DNA from 3 places in the Clostridium sp. RTP31139st1_H3_RTP31139_211217 genome. Region 2 is predicted to be linked to each of the others. Evidence: predicted binding sites of a transcription regulator. Region 2 holds the regulator's gene; each other region holds the start of a gene.
What was found. The regulator HrcA, encoded in region 2, represses chaperone genes, less so after heat shock. The targets are predictions, from matches to a motif close to TGTTAGCACTCNNNNNNNNNGAGTGCTAACA.

Region 1: a site for HrcA is predicted at 2,039-2,069, ahead of groES (co-chaperone GroES). Genes of this name have one in related genera too.
Region 3: a site for HrcA is predicted at 2,083-2,113, ahead of htpG (molecular chaperone HtpG). Genes of this name have one in related genera too.

The regions. Positions count from the first base shown of each region.
Region 1 covers NZ_JBCOAB010000069.1:5,279-11,146, reverse strand. Annotated here, with positions in the region: gene groL (chaperonin GroEL) at 79-1,707, opposite strand; gene groES (co-chaperone GroES) at 1,730-2,014, opposite strand; gene ABUA17_RS17400 (4Fe-4S dicluster domain-containing protein) at 2,453-3,958, opposite strand; gene ABUA17_RS17395 (M28 family metallopeptidase) at 4,229-5,296, opposite strand; gene ABUA17_RS17390 (helix-turn-helix domain-containing protein) at 5,611-5,868, shown strand, end outside.
Region 2 covers NZ_JBCOAB010000006.1:70,238-76,105, forward strand. Annotated here, with positions in the region: gene dnaJ (molecular chaperone DnaJ) at 1-445, opposite strand, end outside; gene dnaK (molecular chaperone DnaK) at 575-2,437, opposite strand; gene grpE (nucleotide exchange factor GrpE) at 2,491-3,087, opposite strand; gene hrcA (heat-inducible transcriptional repressor HrcA) at 3,111-4,139, opposite strand; gene hemW (radical SAM family heme chaperone HemW) at 4,331-5,461, opposite strand; gene lepA (translation elongation factor 4) at 5,655-5,868, opposite strand, start outside.
Region 3 covers NZ_JBCOAB010000001.1:50,094-55,961, forward strand. Annotated here, with positions in the region: gene ABUA17_RS00300 (hypothetical protein) at 1-77, shown strand, start outside; gene htpG (molecular chaperone HtpG) at 169-2,049, opposite strand; gene ABUA17_RS00310 (alpha-amylase family glycosyl hydrolase) at 2,728-4,080, opposite strand; gene ABUA17_RS00315 (acetyl-CoA carboxylase carboxyltransferase subunit alpha) at 4,383-5,177, opposite strand; gene accD (acetyl-CoA carboxylase, carboxyltransferase subunit beta) at 5,161-5,868, opposite strand, start outside.

The DNA of each region.
Region 1 (5,868 bases), on a different contig from region 2:
ATAAAAATAAGGTTATTACTAACTCATAGTTATAGTTAATAATAACCTTATTTATTGAAATGTTAATTTTTATTTATATTAATACATTCCATCCATTCCGCCCATTCCTGGTGCACCTTGCATTGGTTGTTCCTTTTGTGGAATATCAACTACAGCAGCTTCAGTAGTTAAGAATGTAGAAGCTACAGATGCAGCATTTTGAAGTGCACTTCTTGTAACCTTAGTTGGATCAACTATTCCAGTCTTAATCATATTTACATATTCATCATGTAAAGCATCATATCCCATTCCAGCTTCACTGTTCTTAATTCTTTCAATAATTACAGAACCTTCAACTCCTGCATTAATAGCAATTTGTCTCATTGGCTCTTCTAATGCTCTTACTATAATGTTAATACCAACTTGAGTATCAGCAACATCTGATTTTAATTCTGCAACCTTGTTAATAACATTAACATAAGCTGTTCCACCACCTGGTACTATTCCTTCTTCAACCGCAGCCTTAGTAGCAGCTAAAGCATCTTCTATTCTAAGCTTTCTTTCCTTAAGTTCTGTTTCTGTAACAGCACCAACTTTAATTACTGCAACACCACCAGAAAGTTTAGCTAATCTTTCTTGTAATTTTTCTTTATCAAATTCAGAAGTAGTCTCTTCTATTTGCATCTTAATTTGATTAATTCTTTCTTTTATATTAGCGCTATCGCCTCTACCATTTACTATAGTAGTATTATCCTTTGTTATCTTAACACTTTCAGCTTGACCTAGCATATCTAAAGTAGTTTCTTTTAAATCTCTTCCTAACTCTTCAGAAATTACTTGACCACCAGTTAAAATAGCTATATCTTGAAGCATTTCTTTTCTTCTATCCCCAAATCCTGGAGCCTTAACAGCAACACAGTTAAATGTTCCTCTTAACTTATTAACTACTAATGTAGCCATTGCTTCACCTTCGATATCTTCAGCTATTATTAATAACTTCTTACCAGCTTGAACTATTTGCTCTAATACTGGTAATATTTCTTGTATGTTTGTAATCTTCTTATCAGTTATTAAAATTAATGGATTATCTAATACTGCTTCCATTTTTTCAGTATCAGTTACCATATAAGCTGAAACATATCCTCTATCAAATTGCATACCCTCAACTACTTCTAGTTCAGTACCCATTGATTTAGATTCTTCAACAGTAATAACTCCTTCATTACCTACTTTTTCCATAGCATCAGAAATAAGCTTACCTATTTCTTCATCAGCTGCAGAAATAGCTGCAACTCTAGCTATATCTTCCTTACCACTAACTGGTTTAGAAATTTCTAATATTTCACTAACTGCTTTATCTACAGCTTTTCTTATACCATTTCTAAGTAACATTGGATTTGCACCAGCTGTTACATTTTTTAATCCTTCTCTTATAATAGCTTGAGCTAAAAGTGTAGCTGTTGTAGTACCATCCCCTGCAACATCGTTAGTCTTAGTTGCAACTTCCTTTACTAATTGAGCTCCCATATTTTCATATGGATCTTCTAATTCTATTTCTCTTGCAATTGAAACACCATCATTTGTTATAAGTGGTGAACCAAACTTCTTATCTAAAACTACATTTCTTCCTTTAGGTCCTAATGTTACCTTTACTGTATCAGCTAGTTTATCAACACCAACTTGCATTGCTCTTCTAGCTTCTTCTCCGAATTGAATCATCTTTGCCATAATAAACTTACCTCCCAATTAATTATTCTACTATTGCTAATATATCGTCTTGCTTTAATATAATATATTCCTCACCGTCAACCTTTACGTCTGTTCCTGCATACTTAGAATATAACACCTTATTTCCAACTTCTACATCCATAGGAACTCTCTTTCCTTCAACCATTGCCCCTGGCCCTATTGCAACAACTTCTGCTTCTTGTGGTTGCTCTTTTGCTGTTCCTGTTAAAAGTATTCCACTCTTTGTAGTTGTTTCAGCTTCTAATTTTTTTATTACTACTCTGTCACCTAATGGTTTTATATTCATAAATAAACCCTCCTATATTTCATTTGTTAGCACTCACTTTAATAGAGTGCTAATATCTTTATATTTATAATATAATTTATAAAGTAAACTTTCAACAATTACTTTCTATATTATTACCTTACTAAGGTCAAATATTACTAATTATAGTAATTTATTTTTAATTTACTTTGTTTTCCATTACTTTTCTAAACATTTCATTCACTTATATATCCTAAATTTTCATTCAATGTTCTTTAATTTAAACTTTAAATTTATCCCTAATTTACTTATCACTCTGATTTATATTAAATTATCTTTATATAACCCAATATTAATTTTAACATAAAATTCCATATATTGAAATAAGCTGCGATTTCATCATACTATAGACAAATCCACAGCTCTATCTCATAACTTATTTATACAATAAATATCTTATATCAATTTTTATAACAATAACTATTCGTCTTCAGAAGGCATTCTTTCTAAATTAACATCTTCAAATTCCTCAAGAGTTCTATTCTTAAGAACAGCCTTAATAGTAGTTCCATTATTAATCTTAGTAAATGCAGCCTTAGCTCTCATTGGAGGAGCAATTACTCCTGCACCATTGATACATCCACCTTCACACATCATACCTTCAATAAAGTTTCCTGGTAACTTACCAACCTTGGCAAGCATCATAGTTTTTTTACAGTCAAGTCCTGAAGTTGGTATTGGTTTAAAGTCAACTTCAACTCCACTATCTGCAATATAATTCTTAATAGCTGCAGTCAATCCACCTGAAGCACCAAAGTTTCTTCCAAATACAGATGCATCATTAACATTTTCTTCTTCACATTCAAAAGGATTAACATCAAATGCTTCAAATAAAGCAAGTAATTCTTCAAATGTTAAAACATAATCAACTGCATCTTCTATTCCTATTCTAACAGCTTCACTCTTTTTCGCTGTACAAGGACCTATAAATACAACCTTAGCTTCTGGATCAACTTTCTTTACATACCTTGCTGCTGCAACCATTGGAGATACAGTTCCAGAAATTCTATCTTTTTCAGTTGGGTTAGTTTTTTCAATGAAATTTAAAAATCCTGGGCAACAGGAGTTAGTCATATATTTATCTCCTCTTTCCATTCTTTCAACAAATTCATTAGCTTCATGAACTGTTACTGCATCAGCTCCTAATGCTGCTTCAATCATTTCCTCAAATCCAAGTGCTCTTATAGCATTTCTAATCTTACCATAATTCATAGTAGGACCAAATTGACCAGTTATAGCTGGTGCAACAATTGCATACATCTTTCTATTTCTTCCAAGCCTCTTTGCAACTGGGACAATTAAGCTCTTATCAGAAATTGCTCCAAAAGGACATGCTCTCATACATGAACCACAATTAACACATAATTCCTGTTTAATCATAGCTCGTCTGTCATTAGGATTAATATCTAAAGCTCCTGTTGGACATGACCTCTTACAAGGTCTCATAACTTCAGATATAGCATCATAAGGACATGCTTTTTTACATCCCCCACATTCCTTACATAGCTCTTGATTTATATAAGCTCTTCCATTTACTATTGTAATAGCTCCAAAATTACATGCACTTTGACATCTATGAGCAAGACAGTTTCTGCATGAGTCTGTTACATTGAACTTGTTTATAGGACATCTATCACATGCTGCTTCAATAACATATATAATTTGTTCATCAGGTCTAATATCAATTAAATCTGGCTCAGCATTATCACCATTAGCAAGATATCCAGCTGCAAGCTTGGCTCTTTCTAAAACGATAGCTCTTTCTTTATAAACACAACATCTATATTGTGCAACTTCACCTTTAATAACCTCATAAGGAACCTTTTCAATACTTTCTAAACTAATTTCATCATTTTTTGCAAGTCTTGCAACTTCTGTTAATACCTCATGCTTTAACTTTTTAAGCTGAGTTTCAAACTTGAACATTTAACCACTCCCCTCAGTACTGTATACCACTTCTAATTATACAATATTTTCCCAATAACTTCTTTTCTTTTCCGAATATTCTGATAATATTTTTTCATATTTAAAGTTCAACATTTATCCTCAAAATCACATTTAATTTTATTTTTTTATAAATTAATTTCTAAATTTACTTATAAAAAAAATGATAGGATTTCCTTTTACAAATAAATCCTATCACTTCTTTAAAATAACTTAATAAATATACTTAATCAATTATAAAAAACTTCAATATTAATATATTTTTTCATCAGTCTTTATTATAAAATCAACTAATGCTTCTTTAATATCATCAATTAATTCAACATCTACAATTGACATATTATCATCATCAGTATGAACAACTCCTGTAATACCATCTTGCCCTATTACTAATGAGGCAGCATTTTCTCTTCTAAATGACATATGATCACTGCTACCTACAACTGCTCCTTCTTCATTCATTGCATAAGGAACCATCTCATAGTAAACATCATCTTCATCTAAAACTTCAATAAAATCATCATATAACTCTTGAGATGCAGGATCATTATTTTTCACTGCTAATCCTTCATTTCCTTTAACTCCAACACAATCAATATTGATATTATACCAATCATCATATGTTTCTTTAAATTCACTTACAAACTTTCTACTACCTATTAATCCAAGTTCTTCAGCATTAAATGCAGCAAAAATTATATCATATGGTGGTTTTTCATCACTATAATAATTAGCTAATTCCTTAGCACTTTCAAGTAAAACTGCAACACCAGATGCATTATCAATTGCACCTTCTATTTTGCTAACACTAATTTGTTGTGAATCAGTGTTGCTAGCTGCCTCTTCATTTTTCTTCCTTACTGTTACATGGTCAAAGTGAGCTGAAATTACAATTGCCTTAGAACTATCTTCACCTTTAATAACTCCAATTACATTATCAACTTCATTTTCATTATCTCCAGCAGGATTAAATATAGACCTCATTTCTTTATTTAAATCCACCTCTTGAAAATAGCTTCCATTATTAAATGGCTCTAACCCAATTGCTTCATAATAGTTTTTAATAAACTCTGCTGATTTAGTATTTTCATTAGTTCCTACTACTCTGGATAAATATTCATCACTAGTAAGTTCATTCATTATACTTTCAACATTTAAATCCTCTGGATTTTTTCCTGCTTCATTGTATGAACCTTGTTCCTTTGTTAATACCCCTTTACTAAATACACTTTGTTTAAAGCTACTTCCACATCCAGTAAAAAGCAAGCTTACTACTAATGCACTTGATATTATTGATATTAACCTCTTCTTTATATACATAGTAACCTCCCATAAAGTTATTAAGCTTTTGTCATTTTCACTTAGCTTATCCCTCTTATAACAATTCTATACATAACTTTAGTTACTATTCTACCTTTATATTGTTTTCCCTTGCAAATATATCATTAGAATAATTTTAGGTAATAAATCTCTATAAATCATACTTTTTAATGATTTATCATTTTATTAAAAGTATAATTTTCTATAAAAAACTATTGTTTTTTTGACGTTTTTTTGACGTTTTAAAATTTATATTGCTATAAAAGATTTAACTTTTTAAATTTGGATATTACTTAAGATGAGGTGATATTTTTATGAATCCTATTAATATTGATATTAATATAGATATTAATGATGATTTAATCAAAAAATTTATACTTGATATATATCAAGGAATCTATAATAAAAATAATGAATCTATAAAACATAGTACATCTTATATTAAAGCTCCTAATATTGAATTATTAACTATAAAAGAAGTATCCAAAACTCTAAAAACTGATGAACCTACCATCCGAAGATTAATAGATAAAGGTTATTTAAAAGCCTTAAAATTAGGCAGATTAAAAGTT
Region 2 (5,868 bases):
AATTTTCATTTCTGTTAATTGTAATTTCTTTTTCAACTCCAAAGATAGCTTCTTCAAATGTTAGATTTAAAGTATATTCTATATCAGCACCTTTCATAGGTCCATTTCTTCTTCTTGAAGAGCCACCGCCTCCACCAAAGAAACTTTCAAATATATCTCCAAAACCTCCCATATCAGAGAAGTCAAATCCACCAAAACCACCTGAACCAAATCCACTTCCATCAAAGTCTGCAGTACCATATTGATCATATCTTGCTTTCTTTTCTGGATCAGAAAGCACTTGATATGCTTCATTTATATCTTTAAATTTTTCTTCTGCTTCCTTATTCCCTTGATTCTTATCAGGATGATATTTAATAGCTAGCTTTCTAAAGGCTTTTTTTATCTCATCATCACTTGCACCTTTTTCAAGTCCAAGCACAGCATAATAGTCTTTATTTGCCATCTATAACGTCACCACCTTATTTATATTTACATTAGTCTATATTATCACTTAAAACTTTTTTCGTAAACACTTTAACTTTTAAAAAGGGAAGACGACTATTGTCTTCCCTATCTAATTATTTATTATTTATTATTTTTCATCTTTAACTTCGAAATCAGCATCTACAACATTGTCATCATGAGCTGGACCTTGGTTAGCATTTGCTCCACCCATGTTGTTTGGATCAAATCCTGCACCTTGAGCTCCTGCTGCACCTTGTGCATCTGCATACATCTTAGATGATATAGCATAGAACTCTTGAGTTAATTCTTCAGTAGCTTTCTTAATAGCTTCTAAATCTTCTCCATCTTTAACAGCTTTTAATGCATCTAATTTAGCTGTAATTTTAGCCTTATCATCAGCAGAAATCTTGTCACCAAGTTCTTCTAATTGCTTTTCAGTTTGATAAACTAATTGGTCTGCATTGTTCTTAGTTTCGATTGATTCTTTTCTCTTCTTATCTTCTTCAGCAAATCTTTCTGCTTCTTTTACTGCCTTTTCTACTTCTTCATCTGAAAGGTTAGTTGATGCAGTAATTGTAATATTTGCTTCCTTACCAGTTCCCTTATCCATAGCAGATACTTTAACAATACCATTAGCATCTATATCAAATGTAACTTCGATTTGAGGAATTCCTCTTGGAGCTGGAGCTATTCCTGATAAAGTAAATCTTCCTAAAGTCTTGTTGTCAGTTGCCATTTGTCTTTCACCTTGAACAACGTGAATTTCAACTGATGTTTGACCATCTGCAGCTGTTGAGAATATTTGACTCTTCTTAGCTGGTATAGTTGTATTTCTTTCAATTAATGGAGTTGCAACTCCTCCTAAAGTTTCAATACCTAATGTTAATGGAGTAACATCTAATAATAATACATCTTTAACTTCACCAGTTAATACACCTGCTTGAATTGCAGCACCCATAGCTACACATTCATCTGGGTTAACTCCCTTTGAAGGTTCTTTTCCTGTAAAGTTCTTAACAGCTTCTTGAACAGCTGGTATTCTTGTTGATCCACCAACTAAGATTACTTTATCAATTTGACCAATTGTTAAACCTGCATCTGATAATGCTTTCTTCATTGGTTCAATTGATCTTTGAACTAAATCATGAGTTAATTCATTGAATTTTGCTCTAGTTAAGTTCATATCAATATGCTTTGGACCTGTAGCATCAGCAGTAATGAATGGTAAGTTGATATTTGTTTGCATTGATGAAGATAATTCAATCTTAGCCTTTTCTGCAGCTTCTTTTAATCTTTGAACTGCACTCTTATCATTTCTTAAGTCAATTCCATATTGTGATTTAAAATCATTTGCTATATAATCAATAATCTTTTGGTCAAAGTCATCTCCACCTAGGTGAGTATCTCCATTTGTAGATAATACTTCGAATACACCATCACCTAATTCAAGGATAGATACGTCGAATGTACCTCCACCTAAGTCATAAACAAATATCTTTTCGCTGTGATCAGTCTTATCTAATCCGTAAGCTAATGAAGCAGCTGTTGGTTCGTTTATTATTCTTAATACTTCTAATCCTGCTATTCTACCAGCATCTTTAGTCGCTTGTCTTTCAGCATCATTAAAGTAAGCTGGAACTGTGATAACAGCTTGAGATACAGTTTCACCTAAGTATGCTTCTGCATCAGCTTTAATCTTTTGAAGTATCATTGCTGATATTTCTTGTGGTGAGTAAGTTTTATCATCAATTTTAGTTTTATGATCTGTTCCCATTTCTCTCTTTATTGAAATTATTGTGTGTTCTGGGTTTGTAATTGCTTGTCTTTTAGCAATTTGTCCTACTAATCTTTCACCATTAGCTTGGAATGAAACTACTGATGGAGTAGTTCTAGCACCTTCTGAGTTAGTGATAACTACTGGTTCTCCACCTTCCATAACAGCTACACATGAATTTGTTGTACCTAAATCAATACCTATTATTTTTCCCATAATATATTTCCTCCTTGAATTTTACATATCTATATTGTAAATTTACTTAATTACTATTTTGCTACAGTAACCATTGAATATCTGATTACTTTATCGCCTCTCTTATATCCTTTTTGATATACTTGAGCTACATCATTACTTGATAAATTTGCATCTTCAACAACTGAAATTGCTTGATGTAAATTTGGATCAAAACCATTAGTTGTATCAATTTCTTCAACACCTAATTTTTCTAAAGAGTTTAAGAATCCTTTTATTGTCATCTCAACGCCTTTTTTAAGATCTTCTACATTTCCATCTACTGCTAAAGCTCTTTCTAAATTATCAGCTACAGGAAGCATTTCCTTTAATACATCTGTACAAGCATCTGTATATATTCCTTCCTTTTCCTTAGCCGTTCTTTTTCTATAATTGTCATACTCAGCAGTTAATCTAAGTAATCTTTCTTTTAAAGCTTCTACTTCATTAGAAAGTTTTTTATTTTCATCTTTCATTTTTCTTATTAAAGATAAATCATCATTTTCACTATATTCTTCTACGATTTCCTCAGCTTCTGCAGCTTCAGCTTTATCTACATTATCTGTATCTTCTATAACTGGTTCATTTTCAACGATTATATCTTCATCTTTTATATCTTTATTTTCTTCCATCTTTACACCTCTTCTCATTTTAATCAATACTCTTGGTCTTTAAGACTTTTGTTTAACTCTTTTATAACTTGAGCCATTATAGTAACTACCTTTGAATAATTTATTCTTTGTGGACCAATCAGCCCAATACTTCCAATAGGTCTTCCTCCTAAAGAATATTCTGCTGTAATTACTGAACACTCCTTAGCTTCCGGAATATAATTTTCATCACCAATTTTTATTGATATATCTCCACTATTCTCTAATAGTTCTATAACACAATCCTTATTACTTATTAATTGAAGTACTTCCTTTGCCTTTTCAATATCATTATACTCTGGATAATTGAAAAGGTTGGTTGTTCCCTCAACTACCAAATCTGACTTTGAATTATTATTTAAACTATCATATAAAGCTGGAAGCATTGCATTAAATAAATCATCGAATCCTACTAGTTCATTCTTAAGTTCATTAATGACTTCTAAATTTATAGCTTCTATTGTCAAATTCTTAAGCTTTGAATTTAATACCTCATTTATTCTAATAAGTTCTTCATTACTTGGTACATTATTTACTTTAATTCTATGATTTTTAATAACACCACTATCAGTTACTATTACAGCAATTAAATTAGAATCATCTATTCTTATTAATTGTAGTGATCTTATATAACTTCTCTTCATAGAAGGTGTTTGAACTATACAAGTTAAATTTGTTAACTCTGATAATAAAACACAAGCTTCTTTTAATATTGTATCAACTTCATGCATAGCTGAATTAATTAAATATTCTTTAATTCTAAGCTCTTCATCTTTACTAAGCTTTGGTGTTTCCATTAACTTATCAACATATAACCTATATCCCTTACTAGAAGGTATTCTTCCTGCTGATGTATGAGGTTGCTCTAAATAACCCATTTCTTCTAAATCCGCCATTTCATTTCTGATGGTTGCAGATCCTACACCTAAATCATACTTCTTAGCTATTGTTCTTGATCCAACAGGTTCTCCTGTTACTATATAGTCATTAATAATGGCTTGAAGTATTTTAATTTTTCTTTCATCAATAGCCATTTCATCACCCCTATTGTTAGCACTCATTTAACTCGAGTGCTAATGACTACATTATCAATATATTCTTATTTGTTTTTTTTGTCAATTTCATATTTCTTCAAATTTTCAACTATTTTTTTATATAATTTAGTTTTTTCTTGAATATCTCTTTCCATCTCTATAATACTCCTCTTTTCTTAGTGTTTTATTTTTTACTTATCTAATATAAAGTCAGACATTACATAATTAGATACTTCTATTCCTTTTGTAGTTAAAAACATATTATTATTATTTAAAATTAATAAACCATCTTTTATATTCTTCTCAATGGCTTTGCTATATATACTCCCAATATTTGCACCAAATTTTTTCTTAAACTTTACTAAATCTATACCTTTTAACATTCTTAATCCCATGAAAATAAATTCCTCAATTTCATCTTCTATAGAATTAATATGTTCTTCTACAACAACATTCTCATTTTGCTTTATTTTTTTTATATACTTACTAATACTACTTTCATTTACTTTTCTTATTCCATTTATATATGAACTACTTGCACATCCAACTCCAATATAATCTTCTAAAGACCAATAAACCTTATTATGTTCACATTCCATTCCATTTAATGCATAATTAGAAATTTCATATTGATGGTATCCATTTTCTTTTAATATATTCTTAGTTAATTTATCCATAATTCTTTCTTCATCTTCTGCTGGAAGATTCAACTTATTATTTTCATACATTTTATAAAAAGCTGTTCCCTCTTCTATTATTAAACTATACGCTGAAATATGTTCTGGCTTTAACTTACATATTTGATTTAATGTATCTTTCCATAATTCTATCGTTAAATTTGGCAATCCATACATTAAATCCACATTAATATTATTAAATCCAATTTCTCTAGCAAGATTATAGTTTTCTAAAAATTCACTAAATGTATGAATACGACCAATTTGTTTAAGTAATTTATCATTACATGATTGTAATCCAAAACTTATTCTATTTACTCCGTTTTCTTTCATTACCAACAATTTTTCTTTTGATAATGTTCCTGGATTGCATTCCATTGAATACTCAATATTATCCTTAAATTTTAATTTATTTATAGCTTTTAATAATTTCTTTAATTCTTCAGTTTCTAAATGAGATGGTGTTCCTCCGCCAATAAAAATAGTTTTAATTACATAATCCGAGCATTTTTCATCTATTTCCTTAATTAATGCATTTACATACTCCTCTCTATATTGTTCTTTTCCTGCAAATGTAGGGAAATCACAATAAAAACACCTTTGCTTACAAAATGGTATATGTACATATAAACTAATTTCTTTCATTATTTCATCCTCCAAGTTATTTAATTTCAAGTGACAAGTAGCAAGTTATATTTAAAACTCATTATAAAGTTTCTAAAATATATTTATTATTTTATACTAATCTTATTTTTTCAAAAATTCTTACTTCCTGATTATTAACTCATACTTATTATTTAACAAAAAAGACATTGCAACTGCAATGTCTTTTCCTTTATTAATCTACTTTAAGAACAGCCATGAATGCTTCTTGTGGTACTTCTACAGATCCCACTTGTCTCATTCTCTTCTTACCTTCTTTTTGCTTTTCAAGAAGCTTCTTTTTTCTTGAAATATCTCCACCATAACATTTAGCAAGTACGTCTTTTCTCATAGCTTTAACTGTTTCTCTAGCTATTACTTTAGATCCTACTGCTGCTTGAATTGGAACC
Region 3 (5,868 bases), on a different contig from region 2:
ACATAAAGAATTTTACAATTAGAAAAAATTCTAAAGGTGAAATTAAGGAAATTAGTGTTAAATTTAAATATGAATAATAAAAAGAATGTTATTAGAGTTATTTCTAATAACATTCTTTTTCGTTGTTAAGGGAATATTATAAATATTACCTGGGAAATTTTTCAATAACTATTTCATTAATTTACAGATGTCGTTAGTAAATTCAACTGGATCTGATATGCTTAATCCTTCAATTAATAATGCTTGATTATATAAAATATTAGTATATAAATTCAATTTATCTTTATCATTTTCATAGGCATCCTTTAATGCTTTAAAAACTTCATGATTAGCATTTACTTCAAGTACCTTATCTGCTTTTACACCTTGTGCATTAGGCATTTGATTTAATACCTTTTCCATTTCAATTGATAAATCTCCTTCATTTGATAAACAAACAGGATGATTTTTTAATCTCTTAGAAATCTTAACAGCACTAATCTTTCCATTTAAGATATCTTTCATTGAATCAAATAATGCTTTGTTTTCTGCATCATTTTCCTCTTCTTTTATTTCTGCATCATTATTTTCAATACCTAAATCACTGCTTGACACTGATTTAAATTCTTTATCTTTATACTTCATAAGCATTTTAATAGCAAATTCATCAATATCATCAGTAAAGTATAATATTTCATATCCTTTATCAAGTAATAATTCTGTTTGAGGAAGTTTTTCTATTCTATCAATAGATTCTCCAGCAGCATAATAAATATACTTTTGGTCATCAGACATTCTTGTTACATATTCATCTAAAGTAGTCATCTTCTTTTCTTTTGATGAATAGAACATTAGTAAGTCTTGAAGAACATCTTTTTCTGCACCAAAGTTATCATACACACCAAATTTAAGTGTTCTTCCAAAAGCAGTATAGAACTTTTCATAGCTTTCTCTATCATTTCTAAGCATTTTTTCAAGTTCGCTTTTTATTTTATTTTTTATATTTTTTGCAATAAATCTTAATTGTCTATCATGTTGTAATATTTCTCTTGAAATATTTAATGATAAATCTTCAGAGTCAACTATACCTTTTACAAATCCAAAGTAGTCAGGTAATAAATCAGAACATTTATTCATGATCATTACTCCATTAGAATAAAGCTCTAACCCCTTTTCATAATCCTTTGTATAAAAATCATAAGGCATATTTTCCGGAATATATAAAATTGCATTATAGCTAACTGTTCCATCAACACTTAAATGAATATGTTTTAAAGGTTTATCGAAGCCATAGTGTTTTTCTTTATAGAAGTTATCATAGTCTTCTGTAGTAAGTTCATTTTTGTTTTTTCTCCAAATAGGAACCATGCTGTTTACTACTTTTTCTTCTATAATATCTTCATATTCGTTTTCTGAACCTTCTTTAAGTCTTCTTTCAGTTATATCCATTTTAATTGGATAACGAATAAAGTCAGAGTATTTCTTAATTAATGTTCTAATTTTATATTCTTCTAAATATTCATAAAAATTTTCATCTTCACTATTTTCTTTTACATGTAAAATTATATCTGTACCAATAGAATCTTTATAACATGGTTCTATTGTATATCCATCAACACCACATGATTCCCATTTATACGCTTCATTGCTTCCATATGCTTTACTTATAACAGTAACTTTATCTGCAATTAAGAAAGATGAATAGAATCCTACACCAAATTGTCCTATGATATCATAACCATCTTTAATTTCATTTTCTTTTTTAAATTTTAATGAACCACTTTTAGCTATAACACCTAAGTTATCATCAAGCTCTTCTTTAGTCATACCTATACCAGTATCACTAATTTTTATTGTTCTTGAATCCTTATCAAGAGTTACTTTGATGAAATAATTATCTTTGTCAAAGTTTATATTTTCATCTACTAATGCTTTGTAATATATTTTGTCAATTGCATCACTTGCATTTGATATTAACTCTCTTAAGAAGATCTCTCTATGAGTGTAAATTGAATTAATCATTAAATCTAATAATCTTTTTGATTCTGCTTTAAATTGTTTTGTTTCCATAAAACTCTCTCCTTTTTTAATCTCATAAGTTATTGTTAGCACTCAATAACAATGAGTGCTAACACTATAATAATTATTTTACTACTTTAATTTTCATTGTCAATATTATTAATAAAGTATTTACAAAAAAGTAAAAACAATGATAATACTTTATTAATATAAATAATATACTTTACTATATTATTTATATTTGGAGGAATTATTACGGATAAAAGCCATTTAAAGATAAATAGTATTTCATGTGTATTAGAAAATAGATTGATTATAATTTCTGTATATGTAATACCAATACTTTTACTATTTCATTCAAAGTTATGTTATGTTAACTGGTTATATCCAATAATTGTTTATTATTTTAATTCTAACAAGAAGCATATTAAGTATTACTGTAAAAAAGCATTTATACTGCAATTTATTTATTTTATACTCAATATATTTTTTATAATATTAATAAAATATTTAATTAATTATGCTTTAAGAATTCCATATCCTATTTATACACTAAAATTAATTAGTACATTTATGCCACCAATTATATTTATTAATACTGCAATATTTGTAATATTATCGTTTTCATATATAATTAATGCTTATAATGAAAAGTATTAACTAAAATTAAAACTACACAAATTATAAATAGATTTTATGATGATTTATAATTTATGTAGCTTTATTTTTTTATTCTTCTTCTTTTAATATTTTACTACTAAAGGCTGGTATAGAAATGTTTAATTTATAGTCTTTTACATTTAGTTTTTCAGTTTTATCTAGTAGATTAATTAATGTACTATTTGCAAAAGGTACATTAAATTGTAAAATTTCTTCTTTATTATCAAGGTTCAAAGCAATCAAAATCCATTTATCATTATATCCTCTTCCAAAAACAAATTGTTTATTTTTGACTAAAATTTCTTTATAACATCCTTGTGTTAATTCTATATTTTTAGTTCTAATAGATATTAAGTTAGAAATGAACTTTTCTATATTTTTTGCATCAATATCATTTTCAAAATCCTCTAAAAATAATTCTGGTCTTAGGTTTAAATCACTTATCTTTCTATCACCTTCTATTGCCCACTCGCTTCCATAGTAAATTGATGGTATTCCAGGAATAGTAAATAGTATTGTATAAATATTTTTTAAATATTCCTTTGTATTAACCATTGAAGCAATTCTATTTACATCATGGTTATCAACAAAATTATACAAGTCTATATTTTTATAAATACCATAATCACCAAATTCTCTATTTAAAGAATAAGCGATTTCAAAATAATTTTTTTCATTATGACCTGAATATAAACCTTTATATAGTTCATAATTGGTTGCTGAGTGTAACATTTCTGGTGAAGCTATACTATTATAGTCACCATGAATCATTTCGCCCATTAGCCAAAAATCATTTTTAAATTGAGTTGTTTTTTCTCTAAGTTCTTTTAAGAATTCTTTAGGTAATAAATATGCAACATCAAGTCGTATTCCATCTATTTCAAATTCATTTATCCACTTTTCAATTACTTCAAAAAGATAATTTTTAACCTCTTTGTTATATAAGTTAAGTTTGACTAAATCATAATGTCCTTCCCATCCTTCATAATAGAAGCCATCATTATAGTTACTATTTCCATTAAAATTAATATTAAACCATGATGTATATGGTGATTGAGATTTTTTATCTATAACATCTTTAAATGCCCAAAATTCACGTCCAACGTGGTTAAAGACTCCATCAACAATAACGCTAATATTATTATCGTGTAATTTTCTAACTAATTGTTTAAAGTCTGCGTTTGTTCCTAAACGATCATCTATTTTTAAATAATCAATGGTATCATATCCATGATAGGTAGATTGAAATAATGGTCCGAAGTAAATTGAATTTATTCCAAGTTGAGTGAAATGATTTATCCATTTATCATCAATCTTTGATAATCCAGCTTTTTTTGTATAATTTTTTTTATTATTTATCACACCGCAAAACCCTAATGGATATATGTGATAAAATACTGAAGATTTTATTGAATTAATCATGTTATACCCTCCTAAAATTAAATTATTAGTAATCATAATTTAAAACTTCTACCATATAATATATAATATCAAAAAACTCATAATATTCTCCTATATATATAGCCTTTCAGCTTATAATTATTATATTTGTCTGAAAGGCTCAATTTTATAACTATAAAAAAAATATTTTTAGTGTATAAAATGGAAAAAGTGGCAATAATTATTAATGTAAGATACATTTTGTGTATTGAGCTACACATACCTCTGTATAATTACCTTAAAAAATAAAGGAACAGGTTAAATAAATAACTTGTTCCTTTATTTTAATAAAATTTTCTATAACGTTCATACCTTTGATTAATAAGTTCATTTACATCCATTGATTTTAAATCATTTATTTCTGATATTAATGATTTTTTTAAATCATTCGCTACTGATTTAATATCTGTTTGAGCACCACCAGTAGGCTCATTTATTATTTTTTCAATTACACCGTTAGAAAGCAGATCATAAGCTGTTATTCCCATTACATCTGCTACCTCTTTAGCTTTTGATGAATCTTTTAATAAAATTGATGCAAAACCTTCAGGTGATAAAATAGAATAAACGGAATTTTCTAAAGCCCAAACTCTATCACCACAAGCTAATGCAATGGCACCACCACTTCCACCTTCACCAATAATAATAGAAATAATAGGTGTTTTGATTTGTGAAATTTCAAAAAGATTTCTTGCAATGGCTTCTCCTTGACCTCTTTCTTCAGCTTCAACTCCGCAGTAGGCTCCAGAAGTATTAATAAAACAAATTACTGGTCTATTAAATTTCTCAGCTTCCTTTATTAATCTAAGTGCTTTTCTATAACCTTCTGGATAAGGAGAACCAAAATTTCTTTCCATATTTTCTTTTAAATTTTTTCCTTTTTGGATTCCTATTATAGTGACAGGAGTATTTTCAAGCTTTCCTATACCCCCAATTATAGCTTTATCATCTCCATAGTATCTATCTCCATGTAATTCAAAAAAATTATCAAATATTAATTTTATATAATCCTCTGCGTTTGGTCTATCAATCATTCTAGCTATAGATAATCTATCCCAAGCTTTAATTGCTTTTGTCAATAGAATCACCTCCTGCTTGATTATGCAACCCTAATAGAAGCGATAAAACATTTTTCATTTCATCTCTTTTTACAATATTATCAACAAATCCTTTTTCTAATAAAAATTCAGCACTTTGAAAGTCTTCAGGTAACTGTTCTTTTATTGTGCCTTCAATTACTCTTCTTCCTGCAAAACCAACTAAAGCATGAGGTTCAGCTAAAATTATATCACCTAACATTGCAAAGCTTGCTGTTACACCTCCAGTAGTTGGATCTGTTAAGACAGTTATATAAAGTAATCCGGCTTTACTATGACGAGCAAGAGCTGCACTTACTTTTGCCATTTGCATTAATGATAAAATTCCTTCTTGCATTCTAGCTCCACCTGAGGCAGTGAAAATTATTATTGGCAAATGTTCTTCAATAGCTTTTTCTACAGCTAATGTAATTTTCTCTCCAACAACAGTTCCCATACTTCCCATCATAAAATGAGAATCCATTACACATATCACAGATTTATTACCATTAATTAAACCAGTACCAGTTATAACAGCTTCTGTAATTCCAGAACTATCTTTATATTTAGCTATTTTCTTTTCATAGCCTGGAAATTTCATAGGATTGTTTGTTTCCATATTTCTATTAAATTCTATAAATGAATCTTGATCACATATCAAGTTAATTCTATCGTGAGCTGATAATCTAAAATA